Regions from separate parts of the Halobacillus sp. ABA4_118 genome, predicted to be linked through region 1. Evidence: riboswitches for the same ligand, from Rfam matches in the RefSeq annotation. Region 1 holds a riboswitch; each other region holds the start of a gene.

Region 1 (4,170 bases):
CTCCGAAGCAGCTCGCGCACTTTTGTTCCTGATAAAATTACGTGATGCTCCTTGCTGTGGGGGCAGGTTTTATGAGAAGCCATTGCTTCACAGACTTTGCAGTAGAAGCTGTGCTCAAAAAAGACCGGGGTTATTTCCAGCTCTCCTTCTTCAAAGTGGCTGAAGATTTTTTGAGCGTCATATGTACCATAGTAATCGCCGACACCTGCATGATCCCTCCCGACTATGAAATGGGAGCAGCCGAAATTCTTCCGGACAATCGCATGGAAGATGGCTTCCCGCGGGCCTGCATAGCGCATGGCCGCATTAAAGACAGCCAGCGTCACCCGGTTTTCCGGATAATATTCATCCAAGAGTACCTCATAACTTCTCATGCGCACATCACTCGGGATATCGTCGCTTTTCGTTTCTCCTACGAGCGGATTCAGAAATAGTCCATCTACGCTTTCCAGGGCCGCTTTTTGGATATATTCATGAGCACGGTGAACAGGATTACGCGTTTGGAAACCGACAACCTTTTCCCATCCGGCCTGTTGGAATCGTTCTCTTGTCTCTTCGGGATCAAGGTAGTAATGGTCTGAATGCTCCCGCTCCGGACGATGGAATACTTCAATTCTGCCACCGACATAATAATCCGGGCGCTTGTAAAGTTTACTGACCCCCGGGTGAGCGTCTTCTGTCGTTAAGTAAACCTTTGCAGCTTCTTTCTGTTTATCCGGCTTGTAAATGTCTTCGATTTCGATCACACCGTAGATTGCCCCATCTTTCACAAGAGCCGCTTGACCATGTAACGAACGGGCCTGCTCTTCAGAAACAGGCAGTGTGATCGGGAGACTCCAGGGAGTGCCGTCTTTCAAACGAAGATTTTCAACGACGTGATCATAATCTTCCCTTGTTAAAAATCCTTGAAGCGGACTGTATGCCCCATTAGCGATTAAATCGATATCACTCAACGCCATCGCATCAAGCTCGATCCTTTGTTCCGGAAGCGTATCCGGCTGTGCTGTAAAACGATTGATTAACTGCCCGCCATGCGGTTGAATAATGGACATCATTCATCTCTCCTTTATTGTTTCGTATCTCCCGCTGTGTGGAGTCCACACTCGGTTTTATCAAATCCCTGCCATCTTCCTGAACGGCCGTCATCCAGCGCTTTCGCTGTGCAGGGGATGCAGCCGACACTTGGATAGCTTTGGTCATGTAATTCATTGTAATCCAAGCTATTTAGTCGGATATAAGTCCATACGTCTTCCCATGTCCAGTGAATTAAGGGGCATACCTTGATGGACTGGAAGCGTTCGTCCTTGTTGACGAAGTTCGTATGACTCCGGCTTGCAGATTGTTCTCTTCTTAATCCCGACATCCAGGCAGCCGCTCCTGTCAGGGCTTCTTCCAGCGGTTTGATTTTTCTGATGGCACAGCATTGGTCGGGATTCCTTTTCCAAAGGGCCGGACCATATTCCTCTGCCTGTTCTTCCACTGTCAATTCCGGCTTTTTCATATGGATGTTCAAATCCGGATACCTCTTTTTCACTTTGTCTATCAAATCATAGGTTTCCTGGAAATGAAGTCCAGTGTCCAGAAAAACGACGTCGGCATCCGGCTGTGCCTTTGCAATGAAGTCAAGCAGTACGATCGCTTCAGCACCGAAGCTGCACGCATAAACGAGCTGTTTTCCATAATGCCCGTAAGCCCATTGAATCACACTCTCTGCCCCTTTGTGTCCATCATCAATATCCATATGAAGTAAAGGATCCCCGGTGAATGTTCCATATGTCGGTGCACTCGTATTCATAAGCTCCTCCTTTCTTATCTTCAACAAAAAAACCTTTCTTCTGATGGTAAGAAGAAAGGAGAGTCATTATACATGATTCAACCGTTCTTCTTATCCTTCCAAGTGTTGATCACCTGCTGGAATTGGCACAGCTTCTGTTCATGACGACAGATCCGTTGCCGAGGCTTCCAAGGGCCAGTCCCTCCACCTCTCTCGATAAGAAAAATGTTTCCAGATTTTGTTCAAAAGATTTGATTCAAATATTAGACCCGATTTAAAGATATGTCAACATGCATTTTAAATATTACTAGTTTTCTGTTTATTTTATTGTAAACCATTGACAAATCGTCATCCATGTTTTAGCTTTGAATATATTATTCATGTACTTAGGAATTCCGCTTTCAGCGCGGGCTACATATATCCTTATAAAGAGCCGGGGGAGGAAACTGGTCTGATGATCCCGCAGCAACCTCACATTGGAAAAGGTGCTCATTCCAGCAGACGGTGGTCTGAAAGATAAGGAGAGGAAGCTTGACCTCTTCTGGATGAAGAGGTTTTTTTGTGCCTCTTCATGGTTAAAACCAAGTAATCTTATGTGTTTAATCAAAAGGAGAGGTACGATGAAGAAATTACTTATATTTTCACTGGTTGGATTCTTTGCTCAATTGATGGATGGAGCCCTCGGAATGGGATTTGGTTTAAGCTCCTCCACCATCCTCCTCGCCTATGGAATGGCTCCGGCGGTGGCCTCCGCCTCTATTCATTTGTCCCAGATTGCTACAACGGCAGCTTCCGGGTTTTCCCATTATAAATTCGGCAACGTGGATAAGCGTCTCGTTTTGACTCTTGCTCTCCCCGGAGGGATCAGTGCCTTTGCCGGGGCTGCTCTGCTCAGCTGGATTCCAGGTGAGCTGATCCGCCCGTACATTTCCGTTTTTTTACTAGGGCTTGGCGTTTATGTGGTCATCCGCTTTTTACTGATGAATCGAGTGAAGCCCTTGCATACAGAAAAAAGACCATTTCGACGGCGCTTCTTGTTTCCCTTAGGTTTTCTGGGCGGTTTTCTTGATGCCGTGGGCGGCGGGGGTTGGGGGCCGGTAAATACACCTGTTCTCTTATCCAGCAAAGGAATCCTTCCCAGAAAAGTCATCGGCACCGTAGATACAAGTGAATTCATCGTTACTTTATCTGCTACGGCCGGCTTCCTGATCTTCCTTGGGTGGGAAGAGCTGAGCTGGATGCTTGTGCTCGCCTTTGTGATCGGTGGCGTTATTGCAGCCCCCCTCGCTGCCTGGCTTGTGAAAAAACTCCCCCCTCTCGTGCTTGGGGTAGCGGCGGGTGGATTTATCATTTTGACGAACAGCCGGACCCTGCTCACCTATGCCACATGGAGTGAACAGACCTTAGTTATCATCTACAGCCTGCTTCTTGCCGGATATGCTGCTGCCGTTATCTTCTCAGTTCGAAAATATATTCAACGGCACCGGCACCCGCAGACGGAAACACGGTTAAAAAAAGCGCAGTTCTAATGGAGAACTGCGCTTTCAGCTTATAGAATGACAAGCTTAGAAAACAAACCGCCAAGGCGTTTGTCTAATGGTCGATCAATATCCTCTGTGAAACCATTTCTTTCATCTCCGCTCCTGCATTCAGACCATAGACCATTACAAAAGGCTGCCGGGAAAAATCCCGACAGCCTGCGAACGCTGTTCTAAATCCAGAAGCGCTGCATTTTATTCGATAGAGAAGATATAGCTGTAAATCGGCTGGCCACCATGGTGAATTTCCACCTCTAAATCTTCAAAGGTTTCTTCCACATAAGCTTCCAGTTCAGCCACATCCTTATCGTCCACATCTTCCCCTGTAAGAATAGTAAGGATTTCATCTTCATCCTCATCAATCATCTGGTTCAGCAGTGTTTTCGCTGTTGTGAGGGCGTCTTTATCGGTAGCTGATATCTTCCCGTCGGAAATCCCCATAAAATGACCCTTTTCAATATCAAGTCCGTCAATCTGGGTGTCCCGGACGGCATAGGTAATCTGCCCCGTCTTCACTTCTGACATCAAACTGGTCATTTCTTCTTTGTTCGTATCGAGATCTGCTTCAGGATTGAAACCAAGCATAGCACTCATCCCTTGAGGAATGGTCTTCGTCGGGATGACAGCCACTTCCGCTTCCGCCATCTCTGCAGCCTGTTCTGCTGCCATCACGATGTTTTTGTTATTCGGAAGAATGAACACGCGTTCTGCATGCGCTTCTTTAATAGCCTCCGATAAGTCCTGGGTACTAGGATTCATCGTTTGACCACCCTGGATGATTACTGTGGCTCCGAGGCTTTCGAAAAGTTTCTTCATCCCCTCGCCCATACTGACGGTGACAATACCATATGGCGCTTT
Region 2 (4,170 bases), 2.9 Mb from region 1:
ATGTCCAGGATCTGAGCATGCTGCACCAAAGCCCTGACCAGCCTCTCATACTGGAAGACGGCGTTACGGTCGGGCACCAGGTTACCCTGCATTCTGCACACATTAAACAGGACGCTTTGATCGGCATGGGATCCATGATTCTGGATGGCGCTGTCATAGGGGAGCGGGCCTTTATCGGAGCAGGAAGCCTTGTTCCGCCCGGAAAAGAAATCCCTCCGGATACACTGGCCTTCGGACGGCCGGCCAAGGTGATCCGTTCCTTAACAGAAGAGGATTACAAGGAAATGGACCGGATCCGGAAATCGTATGTCGCAAAAGGGCAGTACTATAAGAACCTTCGGGGCTGAAATGCTTTTCAGCTCGATGCCTGCATGATCAGAAGACATACAGAGGGAAGTGGATAGCCGTATCAAATCAATGCGTACTCTGCCGTTTGTGCAACTCGTGAAAATAAAAAAGCTGTTTCCTCCAACAAGGAAACAGCTTTTTTTTATTGAAAACGACCGCTGAGCTCTTCCGCTTTATCCGTACGTTCCCATGGAAACTCAACATCTGTCCGTCCAAAATGGCCGTAGGCAGACGTATCACGGTAAATAGGTTTACGAAGATCGAGCATTTTAATGATTCCAGCAGGACGGAGGTCAAACAAGTCACGCACAGCGTCCACCAGCTTTTCTTCCGACACTTTGCCGGACCCGCTGGTATTGATGGAAATGGAAACCGGCTGGGCCACCCCGATTGCATAGGCGAGCTGGACTTCCACTGTATCCGCAAGACCTGCAGCTACGATGTTTTTCGCAACATAACGAGCCGCGTATGCAGCAGAACGGTCCACTTTGGTCGCATCCTTCCCACTGAAGGCACCACCACCGTGACGCGCATATCCACCGTACGTATCTACGATGATCTTACGTCCTGTTAAACCGGCGTCCCCTTGAGGACCTCCGATTACAAAACGCCCGGTCGGATTGATAAAGTATTTGGTTTCATCATCAATATAGCCTTCCGGTACAACGGGCCCGATCACCTGCTCTTTCAAATCCTTCTGGATCTGTTCGAGCGTGACTTCTTCAGCGTGCTGCGTCGAAATAACAATCGTATCCACGCGGACCGGCTGATCATTTTCATCATATTCAATCGTTACCTGCGTCTTGCCGTCAGGACGAAGGTAATCGAGTGTTCCGTCTTTGCGGACATCAGAAAGACGCTTGGAAAGTTTGTGGGCAAGAGAAATAGGCAGCGGCATCAATTCGGGCGTTTCATTGTTGGCAAAGCCGAACATCAGTCCCTGGTCACCGGCACCGATGGCTTCTATTTCATCATCGCTCATTTTCCCTTCACGGGATTCAAGCGCAACATCCACTCCCCCTGCGATATCCGGGGACTGCTCATCAATAGCCGTCAAAACGGCACATGTATCTGCATCAAAGCCGTATTTTGCTCGTGTATATCCAATATCTTTAATCGTCTGGCGCACGATCGATGGAATATCAACATAGGTATTCGTACTGATTTCACCGGAAACCAGGACAAGTCCCGTAGTTACTGTTGTCTCACATGCCACCCTTGCATTCGGGTCGTTTTTTAAAATTTCATCTAAAATAGCATCAGAAATAGCGTCACAGATTTTGTCCGGATGACCTTCTGTCACGGATTCTGATGTGAATAACCGGCGGTTCGCTGGCATTCTAAAAACTCCTCCTTCTGTAAGTACAAAGTATTAGACGGAACTCTTTACCAGTATGTGTAGAAAAACATAAGTTCATTTCATAGTGTCATCCTGGATCCGAAAACGTTTTCGTGCACGTTCTCAGTCAGAAATAATAAACAGGCGGCAAGGCCTGGTCATGGACATTTCCTTCTTATAAAAAGAAAAAACCCTTCCTATACCGAGGAAAGGGGCTGCTTCCTTTCGCTCTTATCGTCCAAGGAGCTGACTCCTTGCTTCAGGTTAGCACCATGTCCCTGCGGACGGTTGCTGGGTTTCAAAGGGCCTGTCCCTCCACCAACTCTGGATAAGAGAGTTTCCGTTCTCAGCTATCGTATCGAAAAGCGTGTTTAATGTCAATTGGATTCATCGGGTTTCGACGCACCCCTTCCATCCAGATTCAACCTGGATAAACGTTCTGTTCAAACCATCATAGGATAATAACAGCCATGAAATATGGCAGTGTTGAAAACTTTCCCACAATCCACTGAATAGTATGGACGATTAAAATAAATGTGTTATACTAATCTCACATTATTAAACTGCAAAGGCGGGACGATGCATATGAGTACAATAAACCAACTGTCAGAACTTAATCTTCTACTTTCCCAGGACCATGTCCACCACCAATTATCTGTTCCACATTTAGTGGAAAAGATTTTATACCGCAATGAAGGTACACTAACGGAAAAAGGGGCCGTTCAGGCTACGACAGGTACCTATACGGGACGCTCACCAAAGGACAAATTCATTGTCCGTGACGACGTAACCGAAGATAAAGTCGAATGGGGTGCTGTGAACCAGCCTATTGACGATGATACGTTTGTGAAATTATACCATAAAGTGCTCGATTATTTGAAAGACCGCAGGGAGTTATTCGTCTTCAAAGGTTTTGCAGGAGCGGATGAGCGCTACCGCCTTCCTATGCAGGTTCTTACAGAATTCGCCTGGCACAACTTATTCGCCCGCCAAATGTTCATCCGGCCGGAGGCATCCGAATTGGAGGAGCATGACACAGAGTTCACTGTCATATCTGCTCCAACCTTCAAAGCAGATCCTGACGTGGATGGTACGAATTCCGAAGCGTTCATCATGGTTTCGTTTAAACACCGCGTTGTCCTCATCGGAGGAACAGAATACGCAGGGGAAATCAAGAAGTCCATCTTCTCCGTCATGAACTACCTGCTTCCGGAAAAGAACGTCCTTCCGATGCACTGCTCGGCCAACATCGGCAAAGAAGGCGACGTTGCTCTGTTCTTCGGTCTGTCGGGCACAGGAAAAACGACTCTGTCCGCTGATCCTCAGCGCCGCCTGATCGGGGACGATGAGCACGCCTGGTCCCCCTACGGTGTCTTTAACATTGAAGGGGGATGCTATGCGAAGTGCATCAACCTGTCCAAAGAAAAAGAACCGCAGATCTATGATGCCATTCATTTCGGCTCGGTTTTGGAAAACGTCGTCCTTCAGCCGGATTCGCACGCGCCGGATTATGACGATACGAGCCTGACGGAAAATACACGGGCCGCCTACCCACTGGATCACATTGATAATACAGTCCAGCCAAGTATTGCCGGCCACCCAAATGCCATCATTTTCTTGACAGCTGATGCCACGGGAGTCCTCCCACCAATCAGCCGTTTAACAAAAGAACAGGCGATGTACCATTTTCTAAGCGGCTATACGAGTAAACTGGCTGGAACAGAGAGAGGGATTACCAAGCCGGAAGCGACTTTCTCCGCCTGCTTCGGCTCCCCTTTCCTTCCGCTTGCTCCATCAGCATATGCTGAAATGCTCGGAGAGAAAATAGACCAGTTCAATACGGACGTCTTCCTTGTCAATACAGGCTGGTCAGGGGGAGCCTACGGAGAAGGCGAGCGTATCAAACTGAGTTACACGCGTTCCATGATCCATGCCGCTCTGGAAGGTGAACTGAGTTCTGCCGAAACTTATAAAGACCCTGTGTTCGGCCTTCACATCCCGACCCACTGCCCGGGAGTACCGGACGAAGTCTTATTCCCGAGAAAAACGTGGAACAATCCTGCCGCTTATGATGAAAGTGCCAAAGAACTTGCTGAAAAGTTTCATGCCAACTTCAAAAAGTTCACGTATGCCAGTGATAAAATCAAACAGGCCGGCCCGACCCACCACACAAACTAAACAGAAAAAAATCCGCCGTTATCCAAACGGCGGATTTTTTCTGTTCAGCGGTGTTCCAGACGCTTTAAACATTCCGGCAGAACCTCATCCTTCATCATGAAGCTGAACCGGTCGTTATTTTTCAAGTTTCCCGGCAGATGCCGGAAAAGGACAGGACCATGCGTTTCAAAATAATGATCCTGATCAGCCAGCTCAGATATTGTAGCAAAATAGACATTCTTGATGACAGTTCCGCCTTTTCCATCGACATGATACTGCCCAAGATAAGTCAGATCATCAATATCGGCTCCTGTTTCTTCTTTCAC
Region 3 (4,170 bases), 2.8 Mb from region 1:
TGTTCCATGCCTCTTGATTACCCATAAAGGAGAAGTTCTTGAAAAGGTCTATGCTTTTCAATCCGTCCCACACATGTATGAAAAGATCATTCCCTATCTATAACCCGCCTTTATTCCCCGGGAAATGACAAGATAAAAACGGTAAAAAACCCGTCCTGCATAAACAGGGCGGGTTTTATTCATCGGCCGTATGACCAGTGATAAGCGGGTGGGAGGCCTTCCGCTGTTTTGATGATTAAACAATTTCCCCCAGGGACTGGACGATATCGAGAAAGGAAGCTTTATCACCGAACGATTCGTGGACCCTGCCTTCCTGATCTATGATAATAGTGGAAGGGACGCCCTTGCAGCCGAACGTATCGTATAAGCTTCGCCCATCATCAATCAAGGTAGGCTGGTTAAGAAATTTTTCAGCATATTCCTTTCCGGCATCAGGGCTGCGTTCACGACCGGGAACGTTAATCGTAACCAGCTCCACTTTTTCTTTGTCCATCGTTTCAAAGAGCTGCTCTTTTTTAGGTAAGTCTCTCCCGCAGTCAGGACACCAGGATGCCCAGAAAGTCAGGACGATCACCTTTCCGAAATGGTCGCTCAGACGATAGGTGGAGGGCTGATTTATATAAGAAAGCTCAAATTGAGGAGCACGTTCCTTCATGATTTCATCTCCTTACTGTAAAAATATACCTGATTATTATCTTTGACGTCCGTATAGACTCCATGCTAACATAACATATAATTTCACAGCGACATCATAACTTATCCAGAGTGGTGGAGGGACTGGCCCTTTGAAACCCGGCAACCGGCAAAAGCACGGTGCTAAATCCTGCGGAGCGTAAAGCTTTGATAGATGAGATCCACTAAAGTCTCTTCTATTTTAGGAGAGACTTTTTTGCATATCCAGATGTTCTTCTTTTCTGAAAAGTGGCTCATTTATGTTGACACGCTGGTGGCAGAGTGCTAAAATCCACTTTGTAGTTATGAAATGAATTAAAGCAGTAATAATTTAATAAGCTAAAATCTCTTATCCAGAGTGGCGGAGGGACTGGCCCTACGATGCCCGGCAACCAGCAGGTGTAACCGACCTGTCAAGGTGCCAAATCCTGCAGAGCATAACAGCTCTGACAGATGAGAGAACAGAAGATACATTGTTATTGAAACGCCATTCTGTTCTCGAACAGAATGGCGTTTTTTGAATGGGAGGGAACACATCATGATTACAATCAAGGATCTTTCTAAAGTTTTTCAAACGAAGGATCGGGAAGTGAAAGCTGTTGATGGCTTAAGCCTTACAATAAATAAAGGGGAAATCTACGGTGTCATTGGTTATAGTGGAGCGGGTAAAAGTACTTTTATCCGGCTGTTGAACCGACTGGAGGATCCAACAGAGGGCAGCATCCACGTCGGTGATCAGGATTTAACGGGACTCAGTAAGAATAAACTGCGTATTGCCCGCCAGGATATCGGAATGATTTTTCAGCACTTCAACCTGCTTTGGTCCAGAACGGTTTATGATAACATCGCTTTTCCGTTGGAAATTGCCGGTGTACCAAAGGAAGAACGGAGCAAAAGAGTGAACGAACTGATCGATCTGGTCGGTTTATCCGGCAGAGGAAACTCCTACCCATCCCAGTTGAGTGGTGGACAGAAACAGCGTGTAGGAATTGCCAGGGCGCTGGCCAACAACCCGAAAGTCCTCCTTTGTGATGAAGCGACATCCGCTCTGGATCCGGAAACGACAGACTCCATATTGGATCTTCTTGTAGACATCAATGAAAAACTCGGACTGACCATAGTTTTGATTACTCACGAAATGCATGTCATTCGTAAGATCTGTCATCAGGTGGCAGTCATGGAGCAGGGGAAAATCGTTGAAAAGGGAGATGTTCTGGACGTATTTCTTCATCCAGATCAGCCAGTGACGAAGAAATTCGTCGATCAGGTGATGGGTGATCAGGAAAAAGAGCACTCTCTGAAATTGATCAAAGATAAGTACCAGTCCGGAAAAATCGTCCGGCTGCATTTTGTAGGAGAGAGTACCAACCAAGCGCTGATCAGTGAGGTCTCCAGGAAGTTCGTCCTGGATGTGAATATTCTTCACGGGAAGATCACGCAGACGCAAAAAGGAGCTTACGGAACGATGTTTGTTCAGTTTGAAGGAGACGATGAGGAAGCAGCCCGGGCAATCGAATATATACGCTCGACTTCTGTGGAAGTGGAGGTGAACCCGGATGCTTAATGGATTACTGCCAAACGTACGCATGGAAGACATGATTACAGCCACAAATGAAACGTTGTATATGACTCTGATTTCCGTAGCCGGCACATTTATCCTCGGGATTCTGCTCGGCCTGCTGCTTTATTTATCTGGTCCGGGAGGGCTCTGGCAGAACAAAGTGGTCAATGCAGTGACAGCTTCTGTCGTAAACATTTTCCGTGCCATTCCTTTTATTATATTGATCCTGCTTCTGTTCCCGTTTACAGACTTCTTGATTGGAACGATCCGCGGTCCGAACGCAGCCCTTCCGGCGTTAATTATCGGAGGAGCTCCGTTTTACGCGAGACTTGTTGAGATTGCATTGAAGGAAGTGGAAAAAGGTGTCGTAGAGGCAGCGAAGGCGATGGGGGCTAAATCATCAACGATCATCTTCAAAGTCCTGCTGCCTGAATCCATGCCTGCCCTTATTTCAGGAATTACGGTGACCGCCATTGCACTGATTGGTTATACCGCCGTGGCGGGTGCGATTGGTGCCGGTGGTCTTGGAGATTTTGCTTATTTCTACGGTTTCCAGCGTAGTAATTTTGATGTGGTCTTCATTTGCACGGTGCTTATCATTATTATTGTGTTTATTTTCCAATTCATCGGAGATTATGCTTCCCGTAAATTGGACAAAAGATAAAAAACAAAAGGGAGAGATTATTCATGAAAAAAATCTGGACAACAGCGGTTGCGCTGTTATTCGTTCTTGTTCTTGCCGCCTGCGGTTCTTCTGAGGAAGATTCCTCCAGCGGTGAAGGAAATACGGAAATTACAGTAGGAGCAACAAGTGTTCCTCACGCTGAAGTTCTTGAAGAAGCAAAGCCGCTTCTTGAAGAAGAAGGGATCACGTTAAATATCGAGGAATACCAGGATTACATCCTTCCAAACCAGGATTTGGCCGAAGGACGTATTGATGCAAACTATTTCCAGACGATTCCTTATATGGAACTTCAAGAGCAGGATAATGATGATTATGATTTTGCCAATCTCGGCGGGATTCACATTGAGCCGATCGGTGTGTACTCCCAAAAGTATGACAACCTTGAAGACGTAGAAGAAGGTACCGAGTTCGTCATGAGCCGTTCTGTATCCACCCACGGTCGTGTATTGACACTTCTTGAAAAAGAAGGGTTGATCAAACTGGATGAGAGTGTAGAAAAAGTGGATGCCACGGTCAATGATATTGTCGAGAACCCTAAAAACCTTCAGTTTGATACCGGCGTGGACGCAGCCGGCCTTCCTGAAGTGTACAACAAAGAGGAAGAAGTCCTTGTAGCGATTAACACGAACTACGCGATTGAAGCGGACCTTGTACCAAAAGATGATGCGATCATCCTTGAAGGGACAAACTCCCCTTATGTGAACGTCATCGCTGCTCAAAGCAAAGACGAGGACAACGAGGCACTGAACACGCTAGTGGAAGTCCTGCGTTCTGAAGACATTCAAACCTTTATTGAAGAGGAATACGAAGGAGCAGTTATCCCTGTCTCCGACGATTCTGAATAACGGATAAAATAAGTGACTGCGGTTGATACTAACCGCAGTCACTTATTATTTATGGGAGGTTTTAACATGCAGGATCAGAATATGACGTGGACGCAGACATATTTACACGATTATAAAGAAGGAATGGGTGTCTTTGCGGAACACATGCCTGAAGTCGCCCACCAGTTCAGTCAATTTTCCCAGGAGTGTTTTAAAGCCGGAGAGCTTTCACAAAAAGACAAGCAGCTGATGGCTCTCGGAATCAGCATCGTGGCCCAGGATGAATATTGTATGATCTACCACACCAAAGGCTGTGTCGATCAGGGAGCTTCGGAAAGAGAGATCATGGAAGCTTGTGGAGTCGCCGCAGCTTTTGGAGGCGGAGCAGCTCTCAGTCAAGCTGTTACCCTTGTCCAGGACGCCTACAG

Evidence for each region. A riboswitch is a leader RNA that binds a small molecule or an ion and turns the genes downstream of it on or off. The one in region 1 is predicted to bind S-adenosylmethionine.
Region 2: it holds a riboswitch for S-adenosylmethionine, as region 1 does, so the genes downstream of both, metK (methionine adenosyltransferase) here and ACXAGL_RS16810 (sulfite exporter TauE/SafE family protein) in region 1, are expected to answer to the same signal.
Region 3: it holds a riboswitch for S-adenosylmethionine, as region 1 does, so the genes downstream of both, ACXAGL_RS02345 (methionine ABC transporter ATP-binding protein) here and ACXAGL_RS16810 (sulfite exporter TauE/SafE family protein) in region 1, are expected to answer to the same signal.

What each region holds. Positions count from the first base shown of each region.
Region 1 is NZ_JBSWWS010000001.1:3,283,730-3,287,899, reverse strand. It holds gene sat (sulfate adenylyltransferase) at 1-1,052, opposite strand, end outside; gene ACXAGL_RS16815 (phosphoadenylyl-sulfate reductase) at 1,067-1,795, opposite strand; SAM riboswitch class I at 1,883-1,997, opposite strand; SAM riboswitch class I at 2,195-2,297, shown strand; gene ACXAGL_RS16810 (sulfite exporter TauE/SafE family protein) at 2,395-3,303, shown strand; gene ACXAGL_RS16805 (DAK2 domain-containing protein) at 3,508-4,170, opposite strand, start outside.
Region 2 is NZ_JBSWWS010000001.1:383,522-387,691, forward strand. It holds gene ACXAGL_RS01990 (gamma carbonic anhydrase) at 1-347, shown strand, start outside; gene metK (methionine adenosyltransferase) at 491-1,687, opposite strand; SAM riboswitch class I at 1,916-2,022, opposite strand; gene pckA (phosphoenolpyruvate carboxykinase (ATP)) at 2,273-3,865, shown strand; gene ytkD (RNA deprotection pyrophosphohydrolase) at 3,910-4,170, opposite strand, start outside.
Region 3 is NZ_JBSWWS010000001.1:443,621-447,790, reverse strand. It holds gene ACXAGL_RS02355 (thioredoxin family protein) at 1-103, shown strand, start outside; gene ACXAGL_RS02350 (TlpA family protein disulfide reductase) at 236-655, opposite strand; SAM riboswitch class I at 754-854, shown strand; SAM riboswitch class I at 1,019-1,132, shown strand; gene ACXAGL_RS02345 (methionine ABC transporter ATP-binding protein) at 1,211-2,236, shown strand; gene ACXAGL_RS02340 (methionine ABC transporter permease) at 2,229-2,897, shown strand; gene ACXAGL_RS02335 (MetQ/NlpA family ABC transporter substrate-binding protein) at 2,921-3,763, shown strand; gene ACXAGL_RS02330 (carboxymuconolactone decarboxylase family protein) at 3,830-4,170, shown strand, end outside.